DNA from 2 places in the Streptomyces bathyalis genome. Region 1 is predicted to be linked to the other one. Evidence: riboswitches for the same ligand, from Rfam matches in the RefSeq annotation. Region 1 holds a riboswitch; the other holds the start of a gene.

Region 1 (7,076 bases):
CCGCCGGCTCCCGCGCCTCGTCGTCGCGCGGGTCCCGCGCCGCCCTCGGCCGGACTACATCAGCGGCGTCAGGAACTGGCGCAGCCGCTCCTCGTACGCCTCCGGGTCGGCGTTCCACATGGCCGCGTGCGGCGCGTTGGGAACCGTCTGGAGGCGGACCAACTCCCCGCGGGTGTCGGCGAGTTCCTTCGAGCGCTGCCAGGAGGCGACGGTGTCGTCGGGTCCGTGCAGCACCAGCGCAGGGACCTCCAGTGCGGCCGGGTCCACGATCTGCCGCAGGCGTTCCGACTCGACACGTGCTCGTCCTTGAGCGGCCCGCTGGGCCAGCGGCAGCAGCGCCCGCGGGGTGTGCCGGGACGCCGCGAGCGCGCGCACGGTCGCCCACCAGTCCAGTACGGGCGAGTCGAGCACGAGGCCGGCGACCCTGCCGACGGCGTCGGGGTCCACGCCGCCGTCATCCGCGGCACCGCCGCCGTGGCCCGCGTCAGCGGCCGGACCGGAGCGGTGGCCGCTCAACTCGTCCGCCGCGCGCATCGCCATGGAGGCCCCGGCGGACCAGCCGTGCAGGACGACCCGGGTGGCTCCGCTGCGTACCGCGTAGGCGATCGCCGCCTCGGCGTCCCGCCATTCGGTGCCGCCGAGATGGCGTACGCCGTCGGGCGGCGGAGGTGCCCCCTCGTCGCCGCGGTAGGCCAGGCCGAGCACGGGGAGCTTGAGGCCGGCGTAGAAGGGGAGCAGGGGCAGCGCCTGGGCCGGGGTCGCGCCGAGCCCGTGCAGCGTGATGATCCAGGTGTCGCGCTCACCGGGCATGAACCAGGCCGGCAGCGGGCCGAGTTCACCGGGCACCTGGACCGCGGTGCGGGAGAGGGCGCCGTCGATGCCGGAAGCGTCGTCCGGGCCCGCGTCGGAATCGTCCGTGTACAGCTGCGGGGTGAACCACACCTTGGTACCGGGCTTGAGCTCACCGCGGCCGACCCGCTCCAGACGGCGCACGACGGTGTCGGCGGGGGCCTTGGAGGGCTCCCCGTCCATTACGGATCCGACGACCGCGTGACAGTCCCGCCCGACCAGCCCGTAGACGCCCGGAAGCTGCGCGGTCAGGGAGCGGGTGAGGGAGACGCGACCGTCGCCGACCTCGTGCACGGTCAGCGGAGGTCCGCCGAACCCCGCGGGAAGCTGCCCGCCCGCCGCCGCCTTACCGGGACGCGCGGGCCGCAGCGCCGCGTCGGCGGCGTACCGTCCGGCGGCCAGTGCCGCGACACCGGCGACCGTCACTGAGGTGGCGGCAAGGGCCGCGTTGCGCAGACGCATTGCGCCAGTGTCGGTGACGGAGCGGCCACGAGACCAGTCCTGCGGTTGCCGCCCGGGTGAACTCCCCGCCGGGGCCCTCCCCGCGGGCTCCGTCCGCGGGTACCTCCCAGCACGCCGTCCGGGTGCCGCGGACATGCTGTTCACTGCGCGGCGGGCCGCTGCCCGTATCCCCTGAACTTCTCCTCCACACGGGCGAGTTCGTCGTCCGGAATCAGGGAGGGCGTGCGTCCGGGCACCGAGGAGGCAGCCAGCCAGACGCGGCACATCCACTCCAGCTGGGCGGTGCGGTCGTACGCCTGGACGAGGTTCTCGCCGTACGCGACGGTGCCGTGGTTCTGCAGCAGACAGGCGTTGCGGCCGTCGAGCGCGGTGAGCATGTGTGCGGCGAGTTCGTCGCTGCCGAACGTGGCGTACGGCGCGACGCGTACGGGGCCGCCCAGTTCGGCCGTGATGTAGTGAACGGCTGGTACTTCGCGCACGAGGGTGGAGACGGCGGTGGCGTGCACGGCGTGCGTGTGCACCACCGCGCGGGCACCGGTGTGCCGGTAGACGGCCAGGTGCATGGGGAGTTCGCTCGTCGGTGACAGGCTCCCGGCGGTGCGCCGCCCTTCGAGGTCAACGGCGCACCACTCGGCGTCGCCGAGACGTTCATAGGAGAGACCGCTCGGGGTCACGAGTACCGTGTCCCCCACTCGCACGGAGAGGTTGCCGGAGGTTCCCACGACGAGTCCTTCGGCGGTCGTGCGCCGGGCGGTGTGCACCAACTCCCGCCAGGCGCCGAGCAGTTCAGCCGATTCCACGGCTCGTTCCTCCTCTGATGCGGTTCTTCGCGTGCGCCGCCGCCGGGCCGTGCCGCAGCCGTTGAAGAGAGCGAAGGTACCGGCGGGACGGATGTGTGACGCCGCTCACAACAGACCCCGCGGAGTGACACCCTGAAGCCCGCCGCAGTTCACCTTCTGTTCACCCGTTCTCCCTACGTTCATCTGGACATCAACCATCGAGCTGATTGTGCCTGGGTGAATGGAACACATCACGCTTCTCATCGGGATCGTGATCGTCACGGCCTTGGTGTTCGACTTTACGAACGGCTTCCACGACACGGCCAACGCCATGGCCACCACCATCTCCACCGGGGCGCTCAAGCCCAAGACAGCGGTGGCGATGTCGGCGGTCCTCAACCTCGTTGGAGCGTTCCTCTCCATCGAGGTGGCCAAGACCATCTCATCGGGAATCATCGACGAAGGCTCCGGTATCCAGCCTGAAGTGATCTTCGCCGGGCTGGTCGGAGCGATCATCTGGAATCTGCTGACCTGGCTCGCCGGGCTTCCGTCCAGTTCCTCCCACGCGCTGATGGGCGGCCTCCTCGGTGCCACGGTGGCCTCCGTCGGCATCGGTGCCGTCAACGGCGGCACCGTGGTGATGAAGGTGCTCATCCCGGCCATCGCCGCTCCGCTCGTCGCGGGCCTCGCCGCGCTCTTCGCGACGCGGCTGACCTACCGGGCGGCGCGCAAGGCCGACGAGCAGCAGACCGCAAAGGGCTACCGCGCGGGGCAGATCACCTCCGCCGCGCTGGTCTCCCTCGCGCACGGCACCAACGACGCGCAGAAGACCATGGGTGTCATCACCCTCGCGCTGATCACCGGCGGCGTGATCGCCCCGCAGGCGGACCCGCCGACCTGGGTGATCGTCTCGGCCGGGCTGGCCATCGCCCTCGGTACGTATCTGGGCGGCTGGCGGATCATCCGCACCATGGGCAAGGGCATCACCGACATCAAGCCTCCGCAGGGATTCGCGGCGCAGACCTCGGCCGCGGTCACGATCCTCGCCTCCTCCCACATCGGCTTCTCGCTCTCCACGACGCACGTGTGCTCCGGCGCCGTCATGGGCTCGGGAGTCGGCCGCAAGGGCGGCGTCGTGCGCTGGTCGACAGCGGCCCGCATGGTGGCGGGTTGGGGCCTGACGCTTCCGGCGGCGGCACTCGTCGCCGCGGGCGCCGCGGTGCTGGCGCAGCAGGGCGACTGGGGCGTCGGCACGGTCGCGGCGCTCGCGCTCACCATCAGCGGCGGCATCTGGCTGCTCTCGCGCCGCCAGCCCGTCGACCACACGAACGTCAACGACGCGGCCCTGCCCGGGACTTCCGGGCCGGAACCCGCCGGAGTCGTCACGGCGGCGCTGCGTACCGTCGCGCCGCCGCCCGTGGCGTCGGCCCGCAGCAACGCGGACGGCAACGGGGGTCCGGCAAGGACCCCGGAGGGCGTCGGCACGGCGAGTTCGTCTTCGCAGACCGAGACGGAGCGCGGGCGAGCGGCCTCCACTCTCGGCTAGGTTGCCGGGCCGGTGCGGTCACGGTCTCCGCACCGCACCGGCCCGGCAACCGACAAGCAGTCACAACCGGACCACTCACCGGACTCCCGGGATCGCGATCCCGGCCCGGAGGACAGACAGGGAAACGCTATGGACATCGACTGGGCAGCGCTCGGCGAGGTATTCGGCGTGAGCCTCGTGGCCACGGTCGCCCTGGTGGGCGTGTTCACGCTCGGCATCGTGGGTGCGTCCGCCGGCAAGGCCGGCGGCTCGCAGGGCGGTGGCGCGTCCGTGCTCGCGCGCACCGGGTCGTACGCGTGCTTCGCGCTGTGCGCGGCCGCCGTCGCCTACGGCATCTACATCATCACCGCGCCCTGAACGACTGGGCGCCGGCGAGCCGTTGACAGCGGCCGCCGATACCGGAGGGGGTACGGAGCAGCGCTCCGTACCCCTTTTTCCTGTGCCGCGGCGGGGTCCCCGTGTGCCTGCTCACACTCTCCCGTCGCAGGTCAAGGGCGAGTTGACGCCCCTCCTGGTACGTGGTGGACTGCCGATGCCCAACGGCGGCAGGAGAGGAAGCCGGTGCGAATCCGGCGCGGTCCCGCCACTGTCACCGGGGAGCGCACCCCCAACCGAAGGCCACGGCCCATCAGTTCGACGGGCTGGAAGGCCGGGGGACGCAGCGATCCGGGAGCCAGGAGACTCTCGTCGCCGGCACGTCGAACCAGGGCGAGGACCCTGAGTGAGGACTCCGTCATGCGTGGCTACTCTGCCTCTCCCGCACCCGTTTCCGTTCCCGAGTCCGCGACGGCTGCCGCTGCGGCGGACGTCCCCGCCCGCGTCCACGGCGGCTGCGGCGACAGCCTCCAGGACGGCTTCCGCGACGGTTTCCGCGACGGCGTGAACGTCCGCGTCCGCCGCGGTCACGTCCCGCACCGTGGCCGCCCGCGGCCCGGCATGCTCCTCCGAGGCACGACGACGGCACGCTGACGGTGCGGGCTCATCGCGCCTACATACGCGGCGCGGCCCTCGGACAGCTGGGCGACGCGCTGCTGGGCGACCCCCGCCGTGGGCACCCCGTGGCCGCTTTCGGCCGGGCCGCAGCCGCTGCCGAGCGCGCCCTGTGGCGAGACCACCGGGGTGCGGGCGCCCTGCACACGGCGCTGACCGTCGCCGGAGCCGTCACCGCCGTCGCCACGCTCTCGCGCACCGCACGCGCCCTTGCGGGCACCGGCGGCGCCACCCTCGTCGACGCCGCAGTGACCTGGACGGTGCTGGGCGGCACCGGCCTCCGCCGGGAGGCCCTCGCCGTGGCCGCCGCGCTGGAGGCGGGTGATGTCGAGGGCGCGCGGCGGCTGTTGCCGCATCTGTGCGGCCGCGACCCCCAGGCGCTGGACGCGGACGCCATCGCGCGGGCCGTCGTGGAGTCGGTGGCGGAGAACACCTCGGACGCGGTCGTGGGCGCCCTGGTCTGGGGCGCGGCAGCCGGCGCCCCGGGCATGGCGGCATTTCGTGCGGTCAACACCCTGGACGCGATGTTCGGTCACCGCTCGCCGCGTCACCTGCGCTTCGGCTGGGCGGCCGCCCGTCTGGACGACGCGGCGGGATGGCCGGGCGCACGCCTGACGGCCGCGCTCGCCGCGCTCGCCGGGCCGTCTCCGCGCGGGGCCCTGCGTGCCTGGCGCACTGACGCCCGCTCGCATCCCAGCCCCAACGCGGGCCCGGTGGAAGCCTCGTTCGCAGGGGCGCTGGGCGTGCGTCTGGGCGGAACCCTCAGCTACGGCGGACGCACCGAGCACCGGCCGGTCCTCAACTCCCCCGGCCGTGCAGTGCGTACGGACGACATAGCGGCAGCCGTCCAACTCTCGCGCCGCGTCAGCGCGCTGGCGCTGCTGGTGACCTCGGTGGCGGGCGCGTTCGGCAGGAAGCGCCGGGCGGAAAGGGGCGACGGATGACGACGGCCGGTGAGAACGGCGGGCATGCGCGAAGGCCGGGTTCCGGCGGGCAGGGCGGCGGACTTCTCGTCGCGGGCACGACCTCCGACGCCGGAAAGAGCGTCGTCACGGCGGGCATCTGCCGCTGGCTGGCGCGCAAGGGCCTGAAGGTCGCGCCCTTCAAGGCGCAGAACATGTCGCTCAACTCGTACGTGACGCTGGAGGGCGCCGAGATAGGCCGTGCGCAGGCGATGCAGGCTGCCGCTGCCAACACCGAGCCGACGGCGCTGATGAATCCGGTCCTGCTCAAGCCCGGCAGCGACAGCAGCAGCCAGGTCGTGCTGCTCGGCAAGCCGGTCGGCGAGATGAGCGCGGGGGGCTACCACTCAGGCAAGCAGGAGCGGCTGCTGGGCACGGTCGCCGACTGCCTCGCCGAGCTGCGTCGCACGCACGACGCGGTGATCTGCGAGGGCGCCGGCAGCCCCGCGGAGATCAACCTGCGCCGCACCGACATCGTCAACATGGGCCTGGCCAGGGCCGCCGGGCTGCCCGTCGTGGTCGTCGGGGACATCGACCGCGGGGGCGTCTTCGCCTCCTTCTTCGGCACGACGGCGCTGCTGGCGGACCGGGACCAGGAACTGCTCGCGGGGTACGTGGTCAACAAGTTCCGCGGCGACGTGGCGCTGCTGGAGCCGGGCCTGGAGATGCTCCACGGGCTGACGGGGCGGCCCGTGCTGGGCGTGCTGCCCTTCCGCCACGGACTCGGCATCGACGAGGAGGACGGGCTGGGGGTGCCCCCGGACGGAGTCTGGGGGAGGGTCCGCCGCAGCACCGTCCGCGAGTCGGCGTCGGCGTCCCCGCACGGCAGCGACGTGCTGCGGATCGCCGTCGTGCCGGTACCTCTGATGTCGAACTTCACCGACGTCGACGCCCTCGCCGCAGAACCCGGAGTCGTCGTGCGGTTCACGGACCGTCCCGAGGAACTCGCCGACGCCGACCTGGTCGTACTGCCCGGCACCCGCGGCACGGTGCGGGCGCTGGCGTGGCTGCGCCAGCGCGGCCTCGCGGACGCGGTACGGCGCCGCGCGGCCGAAGGGCTGCCGGTCCTCGGCATCTGCGGCGGCTTCCAGATGCTGGGCGAGCGCATCGAGGACGAGGTCGAGTCGCGGGCAGGGACCATCGAAGGGCTGGGGCTGCTGCCGGTCCAGGTGAGGTTCGCGCACGAGAAGACGCTCGCCCGTCCGTCGGGCCGGGCCCTCGGTGAGCACGCCGAGGGCTACGAGATCCACCACGGCGTCGCCGAAGTGCTCGGCGGCGAGGCCGTGTTCAGCGATGCGGACGGGGCGGCCCTGGACGGCTGCCGGTCCGGCGCCGTGTGGGGCACGCACTGGCACGGGTCGCTGGAGAGCGACGGCTTCCGGCGGGCCCTTCTGCGCCGGGTGGCCGCCGACGCGGGACGCACCGGATTCGTACCCGCACCGGACACGAGCTTCGCGGCGCTGCGCGAGGAGCAACTGGAGCGCCTGG
Region 2 (7,076 bases), 2.1 Mb from region 1:
TGAGCTCCTCCTCCGGCAGGGTTCCGGGGAGGATCGTCAGCACCTCCTCGCCCTCGGCCAGCGGCGTGCCCAGCCGGGCCGCCGCGGCGCTTACGGAGGTGACGCCAGGAATGACCTCGGTGGGGTAGCGGTCGGCGAGCCGCTTGTGCATGTGCATGTACGAGCCGTAGAAGAGCGGATCCCCCTCCGCGAGCACCGCGACGCTGCGGCCCGCGTCGAGGTGCGCGGCAAGGCGGCCCGACGCCTCGGTGTAGAACTCCTCCAACGCGCCCCGGTAGCCGCCGGGATGGTCGGTGCCCTCGGTGGTCACCGGGTAGACGAGGGCCTCTTCGATGTGGTCGTCGCGGATGTGCCGGGCTGCGATCGAGCGGGCGATGGACCTCTTGTGCCGGGCGCTGTGGTAGGCGATCACGTCCGCCTCGGCGATGACTTCGATGGCACGTACGGTCATCAGCGACGGGTCGCCGGGACCGAGCCCGACACCGTAGAGCCTGCCGGCGGTCTGCGTGGTCTCGGTCACCGGATTCCTCCGAGGATGCCGCGGCCTTCGGGCCAGGGAAGAATCGGACTCCTGTGGTGCAGGGCAGAGGCAGCCGTATCGCCGCCCGGGCGATACGGCGTCCACTCCGCACGGAAGTGAGCGAGCCCGCCTTGATCACGAACTCTCATCTGTCAGTCCTCCCGGATAGTTTGAGGATCATGACGACAGCGATGCAGACGGTGGAGGGTGCCGAGCACGCCCGGTACACCTACCGCCTGCGGGTGTCGTCCACTGCGCAGGCCGCCCTGGAGGCGGAGTGGGCTCGCTGCCGGTGGCTGTGGAATGAGTGTGTTGCGAAGTCGAAGGCCGTGCACGCACGCAACAAGGCCCATCCCGAGGGGAAGTTGACCTGTGGTCCTGGCCAGCTCGACAGGATGCTGACCGAGACCCGCGGTCGCACGTCGTGGCTTTCGGCGGGTGCGTCGGTTCCTCAGCAGCAGGTCATACGCGACTTCGCGAAGTCGCGGGCCAAGGCCTTGAAGGACATCAAAGCCCGGCTGCCGATGCGGCAGCGCGCAGGGATGCCGACGTTCAAGAAGAAGCGCGAGGCCGACCTCAGCCTGAACTACACCCGCCGCGGCTTCCGGCTGAAGGAGGGCCGCCTGCACCTGGCCGGCGGGATCGTGGTCAGGCCCGTGTGGTCCCGGGAGCTGCCCGAGCCGCCGTCCAGCGCGCGGGTGTACCGAGACAGCCTCGGCCACTGGTACGTGAGCTTCGTGGCCGCCGCCACCACCGAGCAATTGCCCGAAATCGGCGCCGTGATCGGTATCGACTGGGGCGTGGCCCAGACCGCCACCACCACCTCCCACGCGCACGACCTGCCCCACCCGCAGTACGGCAAGACCGCGCCGCAGAAGCTCGCGAAGTACCAGCGGATGATGGCGAGGCGTAAGCCGAAGAAGGGGCAGACCGCGTCGAAGGGCTACCGGGAGGCGAAGCGGCAGGCGGCGAAGCTGCACAAGAAGCTCGCACGCCAGCGGCAGGACACTGGACGCAAGTGGGCCAAGCAGGTCGTGCGTGACCACGACGCGATCGCGGTGGAGGACTTCCGGCCGAAATTCCTCGCGAAGACCACCATGGCCCGCAAGGCCGCCGACGCCGCGATCAGGGCGACCAAGTGCTCGCTGGTCGAGATGGGCCGCAAGCACGGCCGGGCCGTGCACCTGGTCAATCCCGCGCACACCACCATGGACTGCGCGCACTGCATGACGAGAGCCAAGCATGCATTGCCGCTGGGTGAGCGCACTTATACCTGCACCGCGTGCGGAGCTGTCCTTGAGAGAGACAAGAATTCCGCGTATGTGATGCTGATCCGGGCGGGTCTGAGCCCGGCAGGTGTTGAGGGTGTAAGACCTCCGGGGCCGCCGGCCCCGGAGGCTGCCTGAGCCTGGAATCCGGCAGACGCTTGACGGCACCCCGCAAGGGGCGCACGTCCGCAAGGACGAGCGGGAATCCCCCGACTTCAGGCGGATCGGAGCAGTCAATCTTCCTCGCTCGATATCGCGTTGAGCGCTGCGGCGGCGATGGCGCTGCCTCCGCGCCGCCCGCGCACGACCAGGTGTTCAAGACGGGACGGGTGGGAGGCGAGCGCGTCCTTGGACTCGGCGGCGCCGACGAAGCCGACGGGGACGCCGATGACGGCGGCCGGCCTGGGGGCGCCCTGCTCGATCATCTCCAGGAGCCGGAAGAGAGCGGTGGGCGCGTTGCCGAAGGCGACGACCGCTCCCTCCATGCGGTCCCGCCACAGTTCGAGAGCGGCGGCGGTGCGGGTGGTGCCCATCTCCGCGGCGAGTCCGGGCACGGACGGGTCGGAAAGGGCGCACACCACCTCGTTGTCCGCGGGCAGCCTCCTGCGCGTGACGCCGCTGGCGACCATGGAGGTGTCGCAGAGGATGGGCGCACCCGCCCGCAGGGCTTCGCGGCCGCGGGCCACGACCGCCGGGGTGTGGACGATGTCGCGTACGAGATCGACCATTCCGCAGGCGTGGATCATGCGGACGACGACCTGGCTGACGTCCGGAGGCAGCGCTTCGAGATCCGCCTCGGCCCGGATGGTGGCGAAGGACTGCCGGTAGATGGCGGCGCCGTCCTTCTCGTAGTCGAACACTGTGCTCCCACTCATCGCTTCACGGGTGTCGGGGCTTTCGGGCCGCTCTTGCGTGCTTCAGCGACGTCGGCGGCGACTCGGGCACGGCTGGTCGTGGTCGCGGAACGGACGCGGCCGTCGCACACGACCGAGACCCGGTAGCCCTCCGGGACCGCCACCACCTCCACGCGGTCGCCGCGCGGGTGGCCGCAGCGGCGCTCGCACCCCGACCAGTACACGGGCAGCTGTCCGGAGCCCGTGAGTGCTGCCGCGTCGGAGCGGACGTCGGCCAGCGACTTGGCGCAGCCCGGCCGTCCGATGCAGGAGCCCACTCCGACCCGGGGCGAGTCGGGGTCGGTGATCAGGCCGGCGTTCGCGAGCGTGCGCATCAGCTCATCGGCACCGGCACCGGCCCCGGGGACGACGGGCACGACGAGGCCGCGCCACGGTGTCAGCCGCAGCTCCCGGTGCCCTGCCCGCGCGGCGACGGAGACGACTGCATCCCACTGGGCGGCGTCGATCCGGCCCATCGGGGCGAGCACCGACAGCGCCGCCTCACCGTGAGGACCGGTGACCACGCCGGGAAGGGGTGCGGACGCGCGGGTCCCGGGCGGCTCCACGGAGGTCGTCGCGGCTACGCCCCTCTCGTCGAGGCGGCGGACGACCGCGTCCGTCAACTCCCTGGGCCCGTCCGGTAGTTCACCGATCCGCCAGGCCTCTCCGCGCATCGCTGCCGACGTCTGAAGAAACGCTTCGGCTGCGAGGAGCGCGGCCAGAGGCCCATCGGACGACGGGACTTGGACGGCGGGCGAGTGCCACGAGCCGATGCGCAGCCGCGCCGAGCCGTTCCCGCCGGAGGTCAGCGTGAGGTCGGCCGCCAGCTCCGCCGTGTCTCCGCGGCCGTCGTCGAGAGCGAAGAGGAACCGCCCGGACAGGGCGTGAGCAGACTCACTCGCGCACAGCGTGCCGTCCAACGCGCGCAGCCAGGGCCGGAGATCGCCGTGCCCGTGGCCGTCGAGACCGGCCAGCGGCGAGGCGACGATGTTGCGGACGCGTTCGTGGCGGTGCGACGGAAGCAGACCGGCGTCGCCGAGAAGCTGCGCCAACTCCCGTCCACAGCCCGGCCCGAGACCCCGCAGCTGCACATTGCCACGGGAGGTGAGGTGCAGATCCCCGTCGCCGAACCGCCGTGAAACAGCCGCCAGCGCCTCTGCCCGGCGGACGTCGAGAATCCCGCCGGGCACGCGTACGCGGGCGAGCGCGCCGTCGTCCGCCTCGTGGAGTCGCAAGGCCCCCGGGCATGCGTCGCCGCGGTCCCGAATCGGCTTCGTGTCCTGGGCAAATGCCCGGACCGGGGCGGTACACATGGCGGCGAGCATACCCACCGCCGTACCGGGCCGTATGTCCCGCATTCCGACTGTGACCCTTACTATGCCTCTCGGTGGGCCGGCAGGTCCGCCACCGCCACAGACGGCGACATGGGAGGAAGCCCGGTGCGAATCCGGCGCGGTCCCGCCACTGTGACCCTGGCCATGGAGGCCGGGCGAGCCAGGAACTCCCGCCGTCAAACACCACCCGGGGCGCGGACACCCCGAGGAAGGCCAGACGCCGCGTGATTCTTCTGCTGTCGACGTCCGACACCGATCTGCTCAGTGCCCGCGCCTCGGACGGGCCGGTCTCCTACCGGTTCGCGAACCCGTCCCGGCTGCCCCTCGACGAACTGCCCGCCCTGCTCGACGGCGTGGACCTCGTCGTCATACGGCTCCTCGGCGGCATCCGCGCCTGGGAGGACGGCCTCGACCAACTCCTCGGTGACGGGCGCCCCGTTGTCGTCCTCACCGGTGAACAGGCCCCCGACGCACAGCTCATGGCCGCCTCGACGGTCCCCGTGGGCATCGCCGCTGAGGCCCACGCCTATCTGGCCCACGGTGGGCCCGCCAACCTCGAACAGCTCGGCCGCTTCCTCTCCGACACCGTGCTCCTGACGGGCCACGGCTTCGAACCCCCCTCGCCCGCCCCCAGTTGGGGACCACTGGTCCGGGAGGCGAAGGACACGGACGGCCCGACCGTCGCCGTGCTCTACTACCGCGCACACCACATGAGCGGCAACACCGGCTTCGTCGAGGCCCTTTGCGGCGCCATCGAGCAGGCCGGTGCCCGTCCGCTGCCGCTCTACGTGGCCTCGCTCCGCGCGCCGGAGCCCGAACTCATCGACGAACTGCGCGCCGCGGATGCCATCGTCACCACCGTCCTCGCCGCCGGCGGCACCCGGCCCGCCGAGGCCTCCGCCGGTGAGGACGACGAGTCCTGGGACGCGGGTGCCCTCACGGGCCTGGACGTGCCGATCCTCCAGGCCCTGTGCCTGACGGGATCGAGGAGCGCCTGGGAGGACAACGACGAGGGCGTCTCCCCGATGGATGCCGCGAGCCAGATCGCCGTGCCGGAGTTCGACGGACGGCTCATCACCGTGCCGTTCTCCTTCAAGGAGGTCGACGAGGACGGGCTGCCCTCCTACGTCGCCGACCCCGAACGCGCCGCCCGGGCCGCGGGAATCGCCGTGCGTCACGCCCGGCTGGGCCGAATACCCGCCGCAGGCAAGCGTCTTGCGCTGGTGCTCTCCGCGTACCCCACCAAGCACTCCAGGATCGGAAACGCCGTCGGGCTGGACACACCCGCGAGCGCCGTGGCCCTGCTGCGACGGCTGCGCGAGGAGGGATACGACTTCGGCCCCGAGGAGGAGATCCCCGGCCTGGTCTCCGGCGACGGCGACGAACTGATCCGGGCCCTGATCGACGCCGGCGGCCACGACCAGGAATGGCTCACCGAGGAGCAGTTGGCGCGGAACCCCGTGCGCATCCCGGCAGCCGACTACCGGCGCTGGTACGCCACACTGCCCGAAGAACTGCGCAGTTCCGTCGAGGAGCACTGGGGACCGCCGCCCGGCGAGATGTTCGTCGACCGCAGCCGGAACCCCGACGGCGACATCGTCCTCGCCGCCCTGCGCCGGGGCAATCTGCTCATCCTCATCCAGCCGCCCCGCGGCTTCGGGGAGAACCCGATCGCGATCTACCACGATCCCGATCTGCCGCCCTCGCACCACTACTTGGCCGCCTACCGCTGGATCGCCGCCCCCACGGACGAGGGGGGATTCGGTGCCGACGCGATGATCCACCTCGGCAAGCACGGCAACCTGGAGTGGCTGCCCGGTAAGAACGCCGGGCTGTCCCCGGCCTGCGCCCCCGACGCCGCGCTCGGTGACGTCCCCCTGATCTACCCGTTCCTCGTCAACGACCCCGGCGAGGGCACCCAGGCCAAGCGCCGCGTCCATGCCACGCTCGTCGACCATCTCGTACCGCCCATGGCGCGCGCCGACTCCTACGGCGACATCGCGCGACTGGAGCAACTCCTCGACGAATACGCGCAGATCGCCTCGATGGACCCGCCGAAGCTCCCCGCGATCCGCGCACAGATCTGGACCCTCATCCAGGCGGCGAGGCTCGACCACGACCTCGGCCTCGAGGAGCGCCCCGACGACGACGGCTTCGACGACTTCCTGCTCCACGTCGACGGCTGGCTGTGCGAGGTCAAGGACGCCCAGATCCGCGACGGCCTGCACGTCCTGGGACAGGCACCCTCGGGCTCCGTACGCGTCGACCTCGTCCTGGCGGTGCTGCGCGCACGCCAGATCTGGGGCGGCTCGACGACGCTGCCCGGCCTGCGTGAGGCGCTCGGCCTCGACGAGTCCGCCGCCACCCGTACCACCGCCGACGAGGCGGAGGAGACCGCACGCGCCCTCGTCCAGGCGATGGAGGACGCCGGCTGGGACCCGGCCGCCGTACCCGACGGCCACGGTGAACAGGTCGCGCGGATCCTCTCGTTCGCCGCCCGCGAGGTCGTTCCGCGGCTGGCCGCCACCACCGACGAGCTCGACAACTGCCTGCACGCCCTGGGCGGCGGGTTCGTCCCCGCGGGACCGTCCGGATCACCCCTGCGCGGCCTCGTCAACGTCCTGCCGACCGGCCGCAACTTCTACTCCGTCGACCCCAAGGCCGTCCCGTCGCGCCTCGCTTGGGAGACCGGGCAGGCCCTGGCCGACTCGCTCCTGACGCGGTACCGCGACGACAACTGGGGGTCCCCCCGGCCGGAGGCTGGGGGAGGCTGGCCGACGTCCGTGGGGCTCTCCCTGTGGGGCACGAGCGCCATGCGCACCGCCGGCGACGACATCGCCGAGGCCCTGGCCCTGCTGGGCATCCGACCCGTATGGGACGACGCCTCCCGACGCGTCACCGGCCTGGAGCCGATACCGCTCGACGAGCTCGGCCGTCCCCGCATCGACGTCACGCTCCGCATCTCGGGCTTCTTCCGCGACGCGTTCCCGCACGCCGTCGCCCTGCTCGACGACGCCGTGCGACTGGCCGCCTCGCTCGACGAACCGCACGAGGACAACCA

What was found. Region 1 has a riboswitch for cobalamin ahead of G4Z16_RS27335 (hypothetical protein). Riboswitches for the same ligand answer to the same signal wherever they lie in the genome.
Region 2: it holds a riboswitch for cobalamin, as region 1 does, so the genes downstream of both, cobN (cobaltochelatase subunit CobN) here and G4Z16_RS27335 (hypothetical protein) in region 1, are expected to answer to the same signal.

The regions. Positions count from the first base shown of each region.
Region 1 covers NZ_CP048882.1:6,312,356-6,319,431, reverse strand. The annotation lists gene G4Z16_RS27355 (alpha/beta hydrolase) at 55-1,311, opposite strand; gene G4Z16_RS27350 (class II aldolase/adducin family protein) at 1,452-2,111, opposite strand; gene G4Z16_RS27345 (inorganic phosphate transporter) at 2,332-3,636, shown strand; gene G4Z16_RS27340 (hypothetical protein) at 3,766-3,993, shown strand; cobalamin riboswitch at 4,189-4,319, shown strand; gene G4Z16_RS27335 (hypothetical protein) at 4,372-4,605, shown strand; gene G4Z16_RS27330 (cobalamin biosynthesis protein) at 4,608-5,570, shown strand; gene G4Z16_RS27325 (cobyric acid synthase) at 5,567-7,076, shown strand, end outside.
Region 2 covers NZ_CP048882.1:4,234,325-4,241,400, forward strand. The annotation lists gene G4Z16_RS18420 (precorrin-2 C(20)-methyltransferase) at 1-520, opposite strand, end outside; gene G4Z16_RS18425 (RNA-guided endonuclease InsQ/TnpB family protein) at 700-1,926, shown strand; gene G4Z16_RS18430 (precorrin-8X methylmutase) at 2,022-2,648, opposite strand; gene G4Z16_RS18435 (nitrite/sulfite reductase) at 2,660-4,006, opposite strand; cobalamin riboswitch at 4,053-4,204, shown strand; gene cobN (cobaltochelatase subunit CobN) at 4,240-7,076, shown strand, end outside.